2 linked regions of the Thermocoleostomius sinensis A174 genome follow. The protein of the gene in region 1 interacts with the protein of each later gene in a pairwise test. Links are inferred from orthologs where the notes say so. Each region holds a gene or a part of one and is shown in the gene's direction. Other genes may lie near its edges. The genes, in order: dnaB and dnaA.

The links.
Region 2: the proteins of dnaB (region 1) and dnaA interact in binary tests that used the Escherichia coli proteins (3 or more experiments, as listed by UniProt). The link is inferred for Thermocoleostomius sinensis A174 from one-to-one orthologs.

Annotation. Positions count from the first base shown.
Region 1 is NZ_CP113797.1:3,748,472-3,756,417, reverse strand. Bases 1-2,879 are described here. They hold dnaB (replicative DNA helicase), read left to right. Parts: upstream 1-704; coding sequence 705-2,054; downstream 2,055-2,879. Other genes in these bases: sds (solanesyl diphosphate synthase), read right to left, coding at 2,230-2,879; OXH18_RS16250 (hypothetical protein), read left to right, coding at 122-487; OXH18_RS16255 (DUF4926 domain-containing protein), read left to right, coding at 1-118. Outside these bases: more of sds, read right to left, coding at 2,880-3,201; murI (glutamate racemase), read right to left, coding at 4,310-5,176; OXH18_RS16230 (hypothetical protein), read right to left, coding at 5,320-5,460; OXH18_RS16225 (cation:proton antiporter), read right to left, coding at 5,629-6,990; OXH18_RS16220 (MGMT family protein), read right to left, coding at 7,553-7,930. UniProt on the Escherichia coli protein: The main replicative DNA helicase, it participates in initiation and elongation during chromosome replication. Travels ahead of the DNA replisome, separating dsDNA into templates for DNA synthesis.
Region 2 is NZ_CP113797.1:2,274,910-2,282,860, reverse strand. What follows is about bases 2,787-5,670. They hold dnaA (chromosomal replication initiator protein DnaA), read left to right. Parts: upstream 2,787-3,477; coding sequence 3,478-4,863; downstream 4,864-5,670. Other genes in these bases: OXH18_RS09895 (valine--pyruvate transaminase), read left to right, coding at 4,968-5,670; rnhA (ribonuclease HI), read left to right, coding at 2,787-3,057. Outside these bases: OXH18_RS09915 (alpha/beta fold hydrolase), read left to right, coding at 1-486; OXH18_RS09910 (spore photoproduct lyase family protein), read left to right, coding at 886-1,908; more of rnhA, read left to right, coding at 2,128-2,786; more of OXH18_RS09895, read left to right, coding at 5,671-6,263; OXH18_RS09890 (sensor histidine kinase), read right to left, coding at 6,724-7,941. UniProt on the Escherichia coli protein: Plays an essential in the initiation and regulation of chromosomal replication. Binds in an ATP-dependent fashion to the origin of replication (oriC) to initiate formation of the DNA replication initiation complex once per cell cycle.

The DNA of each region.
Region 1 (7,946 bases):
AAATGGGCAAACCTTTGAAGTCGAATTCATTCGCTCAGATGGCAAAACCACTGCTCTCTTGACCCTTGACCTCACCGATATTCAAAAAGTTAGATTAGAAACTCCCCCAGAAACTTAATTCATGACCAATCAACCTAAACCCAAACCCACAGTTCAAATGAATTTCAACGCCCCCGTCAATGCCGCCGCTGGCAACGTTGAGGGTGATATGAACATCTACGCTCAGGAACAAGACCTTGCCGAAGCCGCCGCCAAAATTCAGCAACTCCTTGCCCAACTCGCCCAAACCTACCCCAGCCCCACCGAACGCCAGATCGAAGCCGTCAAACGGGAAGCCAACCGCAACCCCCAATTCCGCGATCGTCTCCTGCAAGCCACCAAAGCCGGAGGGGTAGAAGCCATCAAACAAATTTTGGATTACATCTTCAAAAATCCTGTTGCCAGCGTCGTTGCCGAAGCCGTCAAAGCCTTTGTGGAAGCAGGATAACGAGAGGCATCTCTACACCGATCGTGCCAGTAGACTCCTTCAAAGGTTAATCGTATCTGAACAACTGACTTAAGAATCTAAAACATTCTGCCACTAACCCGAAAAACTGAACGGCTGGCACGCTACAATACACAGCACAACTCAGTTTATAGTATTTTTGTACCAATTTCTTTCTATTCGTTTCTCGCCACTCTAATCCTCAACCCTTAAACCTTTTATGGTGCAAGAACTTAACTTTCAGGGATATAACGATCGCCTGCCACCTCAAAATGTGGATGCAGAAGAAGCCATTTTGGGAGGCATTCTGTTAGATCCAGAGGCGATCGGGCGAGTGATGGAGATTTTGCGCCCGGAAGCGTTTTATATTAGTGCGCATCAGGAAATTTATCGAGCGGCTTTAACCCTGCAAACTCAAGGTCGCCCCACCGATCTGATGAGTGTCACCAGTTGGCTGCATGATCATGGCTTGCTGGATAAAGTGGGTGGACAAGGGCGCTTGGCAGACTTGGTCGATCGCACCATTAGCGCTGTCAATATTGACCAGTATGCGCAGTTAGTTACAGAGAAATATCTGCGGCGTCGGCTGATCCATGTGGGTACGGATGTCGCACAACTAGCCTACGATAATACGGCTTCTCTGGAAAAAATTCTGGATCAGGCTGAGCAGAAAATCTTCAACATTACCCAAGTACGAACCGGGCCAGGACTGATGGCCACAGCAGATATTCTGACCCAGACATTTTCGGATATTGAGCAGCGCCATTTGGGACTGGTGACGCCAGGAATTGCCTGCGGCTTTTATGACCTGGATGCAATGACGCAAGGGTTTCAGCGATCGGATTTAATTATTGCCGCTGGCCGCCCCGCAATGGGAAAAACTAGCCTTGTTCTCAATATTGCTCGCAACATTGCGGCCTTTCAAAAACTGCCGATCGCCATTTTCAGCCTAGAAATGTCGAAAGAACAGTTAGTGTATCGCCTGCTAGCCAGTGAATCGCGGATTGAAAGCGGTCGCCTGCGCTCGGGGCGGATTAGCCCGCATGAATGGGAAGCCTTGGGATCGGCGATCGATTTTATGTCGCGCTTGCCGATCTTCATCGACGATACGCCAAATATTTCGGTGATGGAAATGCGATCGAAGGCACGGCGCTTACAAGCAGAGAACGGTGGCGTGTTGGGGTTGGTGTTGATTGATTACTTGCAACTTATGGAAGGCGGCGGCGACAATCGCGTACAAGAACTCTCGAAAATTACACGATCGCTGAAAGGATTAGCCCGTGAATTGAGCGTTCCGGTCATTGCCCTGTCGCAACTGAGCCGAGGAGTGGAATCACGCACCAACAAACGCCCCATGATGTCGGATTTACGCGAAAGTGGTTCGATCGAACAAGACGCCGATTTGATCATGATGTTGTACCGCGAGGACTATTACGACCCCGACACCCCCGATCGCGGCTTAGCCGAAGTAATCATTGCTAAGCACCGTAATGGCCCGGTAGGAACGGTGAAATTATTGTTCGATCCACAATTTACGCAGTTTCGTAATCTAGCCGCTCCAGGACAGTAGATTTACCGGCGTTGCTGATCGGATGGATGAATCTCGTCAGGGCGTTTTGCGAATCGTCTTGACAGTTGGGAGCAAGGTTGGCAAATCATACCTGAATTCAGCAACGCCGATTTACCTAGCAACTCTTGGATTATATAGAGTAGTTGCCTACCCTACAGAGAATTTGAATCAGCGCTTAATAGAGCCGACTTAACACATAGTCTGCTAACTCAATCAAGGCTTGCCGACAGTCAGACGGCGGTAAATCGGTCAGGCTCTGCACGGCTTGTTGCGCATGATGGGAAGCCAATTGCCGCGATCGATTAATTCCCTGGCTATCTTCAACCAACGCAAGGGCTTGCTCGAGATCTCCCGCTTGGGCAAATTCCCGTTCAATCAACGTTTCCAGATATGGCTTTTCTTCTAGTGCATACAGCACCGGGGCGGTGAGATTGCCGCTTTTCAAATCAGACCCGGCTGGTTTCCCGAGTGAGTCGCTCGATCCGGTGAAGTCGAGAATATCATCGACAATTTGAAAGGCTAAGCCGATATGACGCCCATAGTCATACAGCTTGATTGCCATCTCTGGTGAAACACCGCTCAATACCCCCGCCGCTTTGGAGCTATTAGCCATCAGTGAGGCCGTTTTATAGTAGGTTTTCTCTAAATAGGCGTCGATCGACAACTGAGTATCATAGCGATTTAACCCCTGCTGGATCTCGCCCTCGGCATAGTCTTTGATGACTTCCGAGAGCAGCTTCACCACCGTTAAATTGTCCAAATTAGCCAGATACCAAGACGCTTGAGCAAACAGGAAATCCCCTGCTAAAACCGCAACGCGATTGCCAAAGCTGGTATGAACCGTGGGAACGCCGCGCCGCAACTCCGATTCATCAATAATGTCATCATGCACCAAACTAGCTGTGTGGATCATCTCTGTCAGTTCTGCTAACCGACGATGCTTTGGTGTAATATCTTGGTTTGGCATGGTCGCTCGCGAGATTAGCAGGACGATCGCGGGCCTCAGCCGTTTTCCTCCCGCTCCAAATAAATGCTCGGCAGCGGCATAGAGTATGGGGTGACGAGCACCAACTAACTGCTTGAGGTTCTCTGTGAGTAGACGCAAATCTGCTTCAATCGAGGAGAAGAGCGAGGTGGCTGAGGTCATGGATAAGCTGACTCTGGCGTTAAGTTACGAAATTTTACATAATCTTACACTTATTCTAAGCTAACGCTCCGACATCAGGCGCATGTCTTCCTCGGAGTTTTTAAATAGCTGCAACGAGCGATCGGTCAAAAACACCGTTTTCTGCCCTTCAGCAAGAGTTTTATACGAAATTAGTCGGTTCAAAAAATCTTAGTCTGTTTCCGCCTCATCTTAGTTTTTAGTGAACAAGAATTGAATAATTACCGATCGATCAATCCGATCGATCAATCTGTCACCCTGATTTTCTAGCCCGCTTTGGCATACTGTTATCTTTTATACAAAAAACAAAACGTTAGACGGCTTCTATCCCTCAGTAAGGTTTAGAAACGGTGAGAATTGATTTATCCTTCAATCGCAGCAGGGCGCGAATCTAGCGATTTATACTTATCTAATATTGACGACTAAAAAAACCTGCAAAAAGTACGGAAATACCCCCTCGAAGCAGGAATCAATGTGTTAGTCTATAACTAAGGATTTCAAAATTTCATACATTCAGCGCGGGTAGAGCAGTAAGGTCTTGAGGTGCTGATGCGACGGTATGAGAGCGAGACACTTCTCAGTTTGAGAGGCTTATCCGTTCTCTGTTGGCTGAGCAAGCTTTGATTGCGATCGAAGCTTGGGTTGGGTATTGGTGTTCCTGACATCGCCACAACTCTGTAGAGGCTCAGTGTCAGTTGCCTCAGGCTAAGGTGCTGGGAGCTTTGTCGTTCAGGCATCCATTTAGTTTGTCTGTGTTTCTGCCTACGGTTCTGTGCGTGCATTGTTGTGTGAGTTTTGAAACTCCACTGCATTCTGCTACCTAGCCCTCTTATCTTCTGCTTGGATCTGCACTATGGCTTACGACCCCATTCCTTTTATCATTCCTATTCTGGCGACTGGATATGTGCTGGCAGTGTATCTCCTTCTACGATTAGCTCAACGATCGTCAAGAATTTGACTTGATCTACCTTCCTGTTAAAGATTCAGTCAATACTCATAACACAGCAAGTGAAATTGTAGGAATATTCTTTGAATGAATTATTCGATGAATTAGACTATGATTCGCTTGCTGTTTTTGGCCAAGCATCTGTCACCGCACAACCTGGGATAAGTCGGTAATATTAACCTGTTCTACACTGGGAACACAACCTAGCCACTGCACCGATAATTGAGCAAATGTAGTAGCGCATCCACTGACATAAAACTGAGTTGGTAAGGCGGCACGAGTATTGCGTAGTCCCAATAGTTCCAATTCTTGAGCGGCGGCTTGAATCACATGCACCGCCGGATCTAGCAACCGTACCGATCGCGGTAGGATCGATCGAATCACCGGAGCTAGATGGGGGTAGTGGGTACAGCCATAGATCAGAGTATCAATTTGCTGTTCTAGTAAGGGCTGCAAGTACTCCTTGGCGACTCGGTAGGTATAGGGATCATGAATGCGATTATTTTCAACTAGCGGTACAAACTCTGGACAGCCAACCTGCCAAACATTTACCGCCGGATTAATTTCCAAAATGGCCTGGCGAAAGGCGTTGCTTTTGGCGGTGGCCGGGGTGGCAATCACCCCAATGCGCTTGCCCTGCTGTACGGCGGCTCGGGCTCCTGGCAAAATGACGCCCAAGATGGGAATCGGGAACTCCGATCGTACGGTCTCTAGGGCCAGAGCCGATCCGGTGTGACAGGCCATAATCACCATCTTGACGCCCTGTTGTAGCATCCAATTTAAGATTTCGCGGACGAACTGTAGAATTTCTGCCTGTGATCGAATGCCATAGGGAAGGCGGGCCGTATCGCCAAAGTAAAGGATCGATTCGTTGGGCAGTTGACGGTAGACCTCTCTTAGCACGGTGAGTCCACCCACGCCGCTGTCAAAAATTCCAATTCTGGCTCGTTGTCGTTCAGTAGAAGCAACGATGGGAAATTGAACATTGGCATTGTGGCGAGCATGATTCATCCCCCCAGGGACAACTGTAGGCTCAACAACCTGAGACAACGACATGGACTGTGGACTTTCAGGTGAAGAATGGTTAGAGACTGGAATCTGCATCAGCAAAAGCTCGAAACACGTAAGAGCAGTAGGGAACTCGGTTGGCAAAATTATAGGCGCTGCTTTCGTTTGTCCAAAGTACCCAGAGGACAGCTAAACGATCGCCCACTCTGGCTGAAGAATAAACCCTCTGGAGAAGACAGCAGCCGTTGGTCAAACTCATTGACAGTAGAACCATGCGCTGGTGACACATAGAACCGTTGCTGAATCTTACTCTACCTATAGAGCATATTCATGAGCGATGAGTCTAGCACAAACTTTCTCAAGGAAACCATAATCGCGGAATCAGTTAGTGCAAATGATGAGTTTTGCCTTTCCCCTGCCCAAGCATGTCATTTCTTAATCTTGGCAACATGGGACTAGTCTGACTCTTGCAGCGTTTCCATGCCTTCAGGTGCTTCCTGGAAAACCAAGCGTAGCAGTGGTGGAGCCAAGAACGTGGTCAAAATTACCATCACGATAATGGCGGCGTTAAGCGACTCGGATAGAACCCCCGTTGCGGCTCCGACTCCGGCAAACACCAAGCCCACTTCACCTCGTGGAATCATGCCAATGCCGATCGCCAATCGATTCACCTTCTCTTGTCCGAAGACCGCTAACCCAGTGACCACTTTACCGATGATGGCCACCATCACCAAAAAGGTGGCGATAATTAATCCTTCGCGATTGGCCGGATTAAATGGATTTAATACACTGACATCGGTTTGTGCACCCACTACCACAAAGAAGATGGGGACTAACATGTCGGCAATGGGAATCACCTGTTCTTCGATTTCCTTGCGCTTATCTGTTTCTGCCAACACCAGCCCTGCGGCAAAGGCTCCTAAAATGGCTTCCAGTTGAATCGCGGCTCCAATGTAGGCCAGTACAAAGGCAAAAATTAGCGCCGGTAAAATTAACTGACCTCGAGTTTTTAGGCGATCGACCAGTGCCACAAAATAGGGGCTGAGGAATCGTCCAATTAAAATAGAACCCACCAAAAATACCGTAGCGCCCACAATCAGAAAAATCACATTGGCGATGACAATTTCTCCGGTTTTAGCCAAGCTCGATACAACAGCCAAAACAATAATCCCCAGGACATCATCTAATACCGCTGCGCCGATGATAATTTGTCCTTCCCGGGAAGTTAAACGCTGAATTTCGGAGAGTACCTTGGCTGTAATTCCGATACTGGTTGCTGTCAGCGCGGCTCCTGCAAAAATGGCTGGTACGGCTGGTACGCCAAATAGAGCAATTAGCCCCGTTGTGCCTAACGCAAACGGAACAACCACTCCCACGATCGCCACGGCCGCTGCCTGTGGACCTACTCGAATCAGTTCTCCAAGATCAGACTCTAATCCAATTTCAAATAGCAGGATAATGACGCCAATTTCGGAGAGGACTGAAATCACTTCATGAATTGAATCGGCAACATGGGGCGTGACTTCAGGAACTAGTCCTGCTGTTGTTTGCAGAAAACTCAGAATCATTGAATGGGCTTCTCCGCCTTCTGCTGGAAAAACCAGTAAATTCAAGGCAGAAATTCCAACCACTACCCCTCCAATTAGTTCACCTAACACAGGAGGAAGGTTAATGCGAGCACACAGTTCTCCGATTAGCTTGGAGGATAAGTAGATGACTACTAAACTGAGTAATACACCTGCCAGAATAGTTGGCCCAGCTTGAGCTTCGGCCGCAGCCAGCAAAGGAATTGGAAAAGCAATAGGAAAGATAGGCATTGTTGAAATTGTGGAAATCAACGAGGTTGTTCCAGGGGTGAGGTCAACCATGTATCGTGTTTTTAACGAAAGCTATCCTGTCTAATGTACAGGTTTCTTTACACAATGAGGAGTAGTTTAAGCGTTAAACGAGAGAATTTTGGAGCAATTAACTACACAATTGTTAATCTTGAGAATTTTCAATGATCAAACTGCCGAATGATGATTTTGATGATTTCAACGCCTAATTTCAATCATCAAGGAGGCTGATTGACCTATCTGTTGCGTCAATGCAGATAGGGAATAGAATAGAGGCACAACTAAAAAGTTGCAAAGTAAGGTTGCATTATTTTTCGTTTCGTTACATCTCATTGGCTTAATTGTTTTAGCTACGCTCACTCGCCGTATAACAAGGGTAAGCTGTTCCCTGCCAGGATTTCATGATACGCTCGACGGTTATGCATGGTGTCTTCATCCTCCATGCGGCTGCCTTAACAATTGCGATCGCGCTTGCTTTCAGTGGTGCTGACCATCGGTCTCGGTTCAGCTACCGGGCAAGGCTTGTCTTATTTTCGGCCGAGGTTCAAAGTTGGCTAGCTCCGCCGCGTCCCACTCGCTCTTCCCATCCTTCTCGCATGTCTGGTTGCCAATCTGGTTGCCAGCGATAGCGGTGAAGGTTTATTTTGCCATCGGGGCTAAATTCAATGCCTTCTTGTTCCAGGAGCGATCGCTGCAAATATTCTGTGCCATAGCGAAAGGGAGAGGTAGAGATTTCTCCTTTTGCATTAATGACTCGATGCCACGGAATATCGGGCGATTGCGGGTCTACTTTGTAGAGAGCATAGCCAACCAAACGCGCTTGTCTTGGTAGGTTGGCAAGTTCAGCGACTTGTCCATAGGTAGCCACTTTACCACTCGGAATTTGCCGTACTACAGCATAAATCAAGTTGTAGGTGGACATAGGCTGAGATAGGTTG
Region 2 (7,951 bases), 1.5 Mb from region 1 along the record:
GTAATCTTGATTTCCAGCATCACGAACCGCGACGAAATTCCCTGGTATTTTAGGCTGGCTGGCATGTTATGTCTACATAAACTGGTCCCTGCATGGCTCCTGAAACGTGCCAATTTCATTACTTATTGGTTTTTTGGCGTTAAAACTCGTGAAGAAAAACAGCAGCTAGCTGAAATTTTGCAACGCACTGATGAGCAGTTTTTGAAATGGGCGATCGACAAAATTATCACGTGGCAAAACCGCAATATGCTGCAAAACTTGGTGCGAATTCACGGTACCTCCGATCGATTGCTGTTGATGGGATCTGCTAAACCTGATTATCGTATCGATCGCGGAGGACATTTGATGGTAATCGATCATGCAGATGAAGTGTCTAAAGCTCTACTTCAAATCCTCAGCCAAGTGACCCCCGACGCTCAGGAAGCTGTAAAAGAGTCTGTGGGGAAAGAAGTGGAGGCGGCGATTGAACATGAAACGGTATCGTAAAGCGTCACAAAATTAGAAGGATGACAAGAACGCTGCAATCAAGAACGTCGCAATATAGAGCAGCATACAAATGAGGTACATAGCAGGCAAGATAAGACAAATAATGAAAACCGCCCCACGAAAGCCGAGGTTACCCGATCGCAATAACGCTACTAATGATAGAGTAGAACCCGCTCTATAGAAGGACTATTTGCGATCGAACTTCACGCCACAATGAGAACTGAAGCATGAGTTCGGAATGTTGTGTTTACCCCACCCACCCTTTCAACAGACTCCACAACTGATTCAGTAGTTAAATCCCAAACTAGATCTGAAACGACTTCTTCATTACCAATACAACCGAATACTCACGTAAGTGATCGGGTAACAGAAGCTAACACTCGCAAAACGCGGTTGTGGATGCCAGAGCGCGTTGTAGTAACGCCAGCCGCACTCGATGAGCCGTGGGGACAACAGATCTTGTCGCGAGTGCGATCATTGAATTTGCCGATTGAAGAGTTGCCGCGCAATCGTTTGACGGGGCTACGTGGCGAAACTGAACGTGAGACTTACAGGATTTCCAAGCGCACGTTGGCAGTCGTGACGGCTCCTCCGAGCAGTTTCAAACTTAGCCCCATTCCCCCTTCGGCAGATTGGCAGTTTCATGTGGCGGAAGGTTGCCCAGCCCACTGTCAATACTGTTATTTAGCAGGTAGCTTGCAAGGCCCACCTGTCATTCGGGTGTTTGCCAATCTACCACAGACGTTGGCAAACTTAGCAAACTATGAGCGATCGGGACAGCCCACCTCATTTGAAGTCAGTTGCTACACTGATCCATTGGGTATTGAGCATCTGACCGGCAGTTTGGCTGAGTGTGTTCGCTATTTCGGAACTCGCAAAGAGGGTTACTTGCGTTGGGTCTCCAAGTTTGATCAGGTAGATGAATTATTAGACTTGCCGCACAATGGACACACGCGCTGCCGAGTTAGCGTCAATGCTGCGGTTATCTCTAAGCAACTAGAAGGCGGCACTGCCTCTGTTCCCCAGCGCCTACAAGCCTTACGAAAGCTGGGGTTGCCCCGTCAGCAAGGAGGAGGTGGCTATCCGATCGGACTTGTAATCGCACCCATTATGGCGATCGAACATTGGCAAACCCACTACACGGAATTGCTAGATGAGGTGAGTCAGGCAATCGACTTTGATTGTGACTTAACCGTGGAGTTGATTTCTCATCGCTTTACGCCCGGTTCTAAGGACGTGCTAAACCAGTGGTATCCCAACAGTAAGCTGGATATGGACGAAACCCAGCGCAGTGTTAAGCGCAACAAGTTCGGCGGTATTAAGTATGTGTACGATTCCAGCACGATGAAAGCGCTACGTCAATTCTTTGAGCGCGAGATCGATCGGCGCTTCCCTCAAGCACAAATTTTGTACTGGACCTAACTCTGTCCCCCCTCATCCCCCAACTCCTGCTCCCATCGGGGAACAGGGGAATCGAAATGATGGAGGGGGTTTCAATATCATTCTCCGGCTATGAAAGAGGGATTGAGGGTGAGGGGAATCCAGTTGGGTCAGTCAATCAGCTAGTGATCTTTGCCAACTTTAAGCCATAGTTAATAGTTCAGGAGGTTCAAACGAACGTAACTCAGTGAACATAATTGCATGACGAATCGCTCAATCCACAAAATCTATACCGATGGCGCGTGTTCTGGCAATCCCGGACCCGGCGGCTGGGGAACGGTTGTTTATTTCAGGGATGGCTCGATTCACGAACTTGGAGGAGCCGCCCATCAAACCACTAATAACCGTATGGAGATGCAAGCGGCGATCGCCGCCCTTGAATTTCTCTGCCAGGCGAATCAGACAGAACCTGTTACCCTCTATACCGACAGCGAATACGTCAAAAATGGCGTCACCCAGTGGATAAAAAACTGGAAAAGCAAGGCTTGGAAGACTTCGACTGGTAAACCCGTTCTTAACCAAGACCTTTGGCAAACCCTGGATAGTTTGATGAATCAACTACGTGCTAGTGGCATTGTTCCAACCTGGGAATATGTCAGAGGGCACTCCGGAGACGTAGGTAACGATCGCTGTGATGCAATTGCCCGCGCTTTTGCACTTGGGCAAACTCCAGCCTTGCATCAGCACCTCCATTGGGTGACAGCGGGGTCTGCTTCCATGCCAAACACTTCCGGTTCAGAATCAGTTCTAGAAAAAGATACCCACGCCACTGACGGAATTCAGTCGAAGGCGATACAATCCTCTGACGAAGGTAATCACGATCGCCATGCACTCATCGCCTCTAGTTCAGCCATGATAGACTCCACCGCTTCTTCCATCGCTGACGCATCAGATTTGCCACGCGAAGTCAGGGTAACGCAACTCCGAAATTTGGTGGAAACCCTGCACATGGCAGACGAAATTGCTCGCCAAGGATACCTCATTACCAGTTCCGAACTGGCCGATTTAATGGATGTCAATGCCAGCGCTGTTACCAGTCGTGGTGATAACTGGGTTTGGCGAAATTGGGTTGTCTCGCGGGTGCGTCGAGAAGGCAACCAGATTCTGTGGCAACTTGAACGAGTAGATTAGGGCTGAGGGCAAGGGCTAACGGATGAAGGCTAGTCAGAGCTAACGGCTAACGGAAACAACGGCTGGAACTGCCTGTCTAGCCTCGAAGTTTTGTCTCTTGATTTCCCCTCTATCCTTTGTCCTTCAGTACTTAACCTTTCATTTAATATTTCTCCAATTACTTTGTTCGGAGAAAATAACCAGATTGAAATTTATATGGCATTCTATACGCAACATCTAGAGTAAACTTCTTGGCCAGTTCTTAGAAGTAAATGGCTGAGAAATCGACGGTGTTAAGAAAAAGCAACGTTCAGCACATTCATCTTGCGTTGACCACCGCTTGATCTCGCCGCTATCCCTAGCGGTTTCCTTGTTGGGCTGGTTACTAGTTGTAAGTTGAGTCTACCCTGTGACAATTCGGGATCGAGGTGAGTAGTGGACATGACCCTGGAAAATCTCTGGAATCAGGTGTTGGAGCGGTTAGAGCTTCAACTGAGTCGTCCTACCTTCGAAACCTGGATTAAACCGGCCGCTGCTGAGCGCTTAGACGACCATTGTCTCGTCATTTGCACCCCCAATCCATTTGCCCGTAACTGGCTGCAAAAGTACTATGTCAAAACGATCGCCGAGGTCACGCAGGAGATTCTGGGTCATGCTGTAGAAATTCAAATTACGGTGAAACCAGAAACCGAAGTAGGTGGTTCCTCAGAGGGCAATGAGATGCTGTGGCCATTGCCTGCGGAAGTGCCACCTGTAGGTCAAGCGAGTCTGCAAAAGCTGAGACAGACGGAACTGAATCCCAAATATGTGTTTTCACGGTTCGTGGTAGGGGCAAATAACCGCATGGCCCATGCTGCTTCGTTGGCCGTAGCCGAATCACCCGGACGTGAATTCAATCCTTTGTTTCTCTGTGGCGGAGTGGGGTTGGGCAAAACTCATCTGATGCAGGCGATCGGGCACTATCGCTTAGAAATTGACGCCAATTCCAAGATCTTTTACGTCTCGACTGAGCAGTTCACCAATGATCTGATTTCAGCCATTCGCAAAGACAGTATGCAGAGCTTTCGGGAACATTACCGCGCGGTGGATGTACTACTAGTGGACGATATTCAGTTCATTGAAGGAAAGGAGTATACACAGGAAGAATTTTTCCACACGTTCAATACGTTACATGAAGCAGGAAAACAGGTAGTGCTGGCGTCCGATCGTCCTCCAAATCACATTCCTCGCTTACAAGAACGGCTTTGCTCTCGCTTCTCGATGGGGTTGATTGCCGATATTCAGCCACCGGACTTGGAAACCCGAATGGCCATTTTGCAAAAGAAAGCCGAATACGAGAATATGCGCCTGCCGCGCGAGGTGATTGAATATATTGCCAATGGTTACACCTCGAATATCCGTGAGCTAGAAGGGGCCCTGATTCGCGCTGTGGCCTATACCTCAATTTCGGGTCTACCCATGACGGTAGAAAATATTGCCCCCGTCTTGAATCCTCCTAGCGATCAGGTAGAGGCTTCTCCTGATACGGTACTCAAGGCGATCACTGAAGTCTATGGTGTGTCAATCGAAGACCTCAAGGGCAGTTCTCGGCGGCGCGAAATCAGCGTGGCACGGCAGATCGGGATGTATCTCATGCGGCAACATACAGATTTAAGTTTGCCCAAAATTGGTGAAGTTTTTGGCGGTAAGGATCACACTACGGTAATGTATAGCTGCGAGAAAATTTCGCAACAGAAGGAGACCGATCCTGACCTAGCTAGAAATTTGCGCCAGTTAAGCGATCGAATCAGCGTTTCTAGCCAAGCCCAAAAACACCCCCGTAAATAACCCGTAGATAATAGTTCCCTACATTTTCCCGTTTATCCTCTATGCTTTTTTCATGGCATGATGGCCCATCCCTCAACTCTTAATTCTCAACCCTCAACCCTCCTATGAACCCGGCTCTAACTCAATTTGGCGATCGCATGACCCACCTAACTGGAGTGCGGGCGATCATGAAGGACATCATTGAAACGCTCCGATCTGGTCACGGGCAGGATTTCATTAATTTGAGTGCGGGCAATCCGGTAATTTTGCCGGAAGTAGAGCGACTGTGGCGAGAGTGTACAGCAGAGTTATTGGCCAGCCCTGAATACGGCGAAGTGGTGTGTCGCTATGGGTCGAGTCAGGGTTATCAGCCGTTGATTGCAGCCGTGGCAGCCGATTTTAATCAGCGCTATGGTTTGAATCTAACCGATCGCAATGTGCTGATTACAGCCGGCAGCCAAGCGCTTTACTTTTTTGCAGCCAATGCGCTGGGAGGCTACACCGCAGAAGGCAGGTTGAAGCAAATTGTTTTGCCTCTCAGCCCCGACTATACAGGCTATGGCGGCGTAACCCTGATTGCTGAAGCACTGAAAGCCTATAAACCAACGATCGATCGCAATGAAACTCAACACCGTTTTAAGTATCGTCCCGACTTCAGCCAGTTGGAGGTGAATGAATCGACTGGATTTGTGCTGTTTTCTCGTCCCTGCAATCCCACGGGAAATGTGGTATCAGATGAAGAGGTGAAGCAAATCACCGCGCTGTCTAATCGCTACAACGTACCCGTGCTAGTGGATTCAGCCTACGCTCCGCCGTTCCCAGCCCTCAATTTTACCCCAATGACGCCCGTGTTTGGCAGCAATATCGTCCATTGCATGAGCTTATCGAAAGCGGGATTGCCCGGTGAACGCTTAGGAATTGCCATTGGCGATGAACGAATCATTCAAGTGCTGGAGGCTTTTCAGACCAATCTGTGCATTCACTCGTCCCGCTATGGACAAGCGATCGCCGCTCGAGCTATTCGATCGGGTGCGTTAGCGGACATTTCCACGCAAGTGATTCGCCTTTATTACCAAGCTAAGTTCACCGTTCTGGAAACCGCTCTGGAGGCTGCCATGCCCACAGATTTACCCTGGTATCTCCACCGGGGCGAAGGCGCAATTTTTGCTTGGCTGTGGCTAGACGAGTTGCCCATTACTGACTGGGAGTTGTATCAGAGTTTGAAGCAAGTCGGGGTAATTCCGGTTCCGGGTAGTGCTTTTTTCCCCGGATTGCAGGAGGACTGGGACCACACTCGTCAGTGCTTGCGCATTAGCCTCACTGCCACGGATGAGGAGCTTGCTACGGCTATGCAGCGCTTGGCTCAAGTGGTTGAACGAATCTATTGCACGGCAAACGTCCCAGTCAAAGCGGGGATGTAGGGAGCATTCAATTGCTGTGGTTACAATCTTTTTAAGACGCTATAGGGAGAAAATCGATTGTAGTCCATCCATCTTGTGGTAGATTTTACTCTTTTTCTAGCTTGCTTCATGATTTCTTGATGGAATAGAAGCAAAATACAGATAAAGTAAGTAGTAATACATTGAACCCCCTATAGCCCAAACTCTATATCGAAAGCTGCCCTCAGCTAGTCTCTAGCTGAGGGTATATACTTTGACAACAAAAATTTTGATAACAAAAAACGGAATCTAGAGCCTTCACATTAATACGAACATTAGTGTCTGAAAGCTGATGACAGGACTTGACCTGGGACTGTCTAATTCCAGATCAGCAACCCTCACCCTCAATCCCTCTATCAACATGGGCGAGGATTTTTCCTCAATTTGTGGACACAGAGCGCGGATATAGAGCAAGTAGTCACAATCTTAACTTCAGGTATTACTATACCGTTGAGGCAGTTGCGTCTTCTGGTTGCCGTACTTCAATGGGTAAGACAACAGTGACCGTGGTGCCAATGCCAACTTGAGATGTTAGGCTAATCCTACCTTGCATTAGGTTCACCAACCGAGCAACGATCGCCAAGCCCAATCCTGTGCCGTCTGATGCAACCAGAGATTCTGAAGAACGCAGTTGTACGAATGGATCAAAGATGCGAGTTTGATCATCAGGAGGAATGCCAATACCTGTGTCTGTTACCGAAACTTCCCACTCACTAGAGCCAATCGAGCGAGCATAGATAGTTACGCTACCTGTAACAGTGTAGCGAATCGCGTTGCTCACTAGGTTGGTGAGAATTTGTTGTAGTCGCAGCGAATCAACAGTCACTTGTTTGGGTGCCAAGTTGCAGTCCATCACAAGCTCTAACCCACGCGAATCAGCTAGGGGATGCACAGTTTCCAGGACAGATGCAATGATTGCATCTACATCTGTCTCAGCAAGTTGCAGCGTCATCCTACCTGCATCGCAGCGAGACAGTTCCAGCACATCGTTAATTAAACGCAACAGTTTACGACCGTTCCGCAACACTCGCTCGATGTGCTCTAAACTGGCAACTGTATCTCGCATTTCTGACTGGCGCTGTTGCCGCAAAAATAAGTCAGAGTAGCCAATAATTGAGTTCAGCGGCGTTTTCAGTTCATGGGCCAACATAGCCAGATTTTCTTGACTGGCTCGAATCAACCGATTTAATTCTTGATTAGTTAGGGTTAGTTGATTTTGAAGCTGTTCTAGTTCTCGCAAGCGCTCTTGCATGTAGCTTTTGAAGCATTGGGCGATCGCCGTATCAACGACTGCATTAATCAACGACATGGCTCGAAACAGTTCTTCTGGCGTACCCTGTAGCAGGTCCGTTCGCAAGGTACTCAATATTGTGGAGCGCAGAAGATGATACTCTCGCGTAATTTCGGCTGGATCAAATCCTTGTTCGGCGCGCAAGGTGCCGTGCTGTAGACTCGCTTGAGCAATGGTCGCGATGTCGCTGTCTTGTTTGTGAGACAATACAGTGGCCAAGGCCTTGAGTACGTGCGGAATGTGATCGCGAATGGCAGTTCGAGAAAGGTTTTCAGTCGATTGAATCTGCCGATCGCTACTCACGGCTTCAATCCACTGATTGGTAATCGTCTCAGAGCGCTCTGTTAACAATTGAGCAAAATCTGTCATGTCGTGAAGC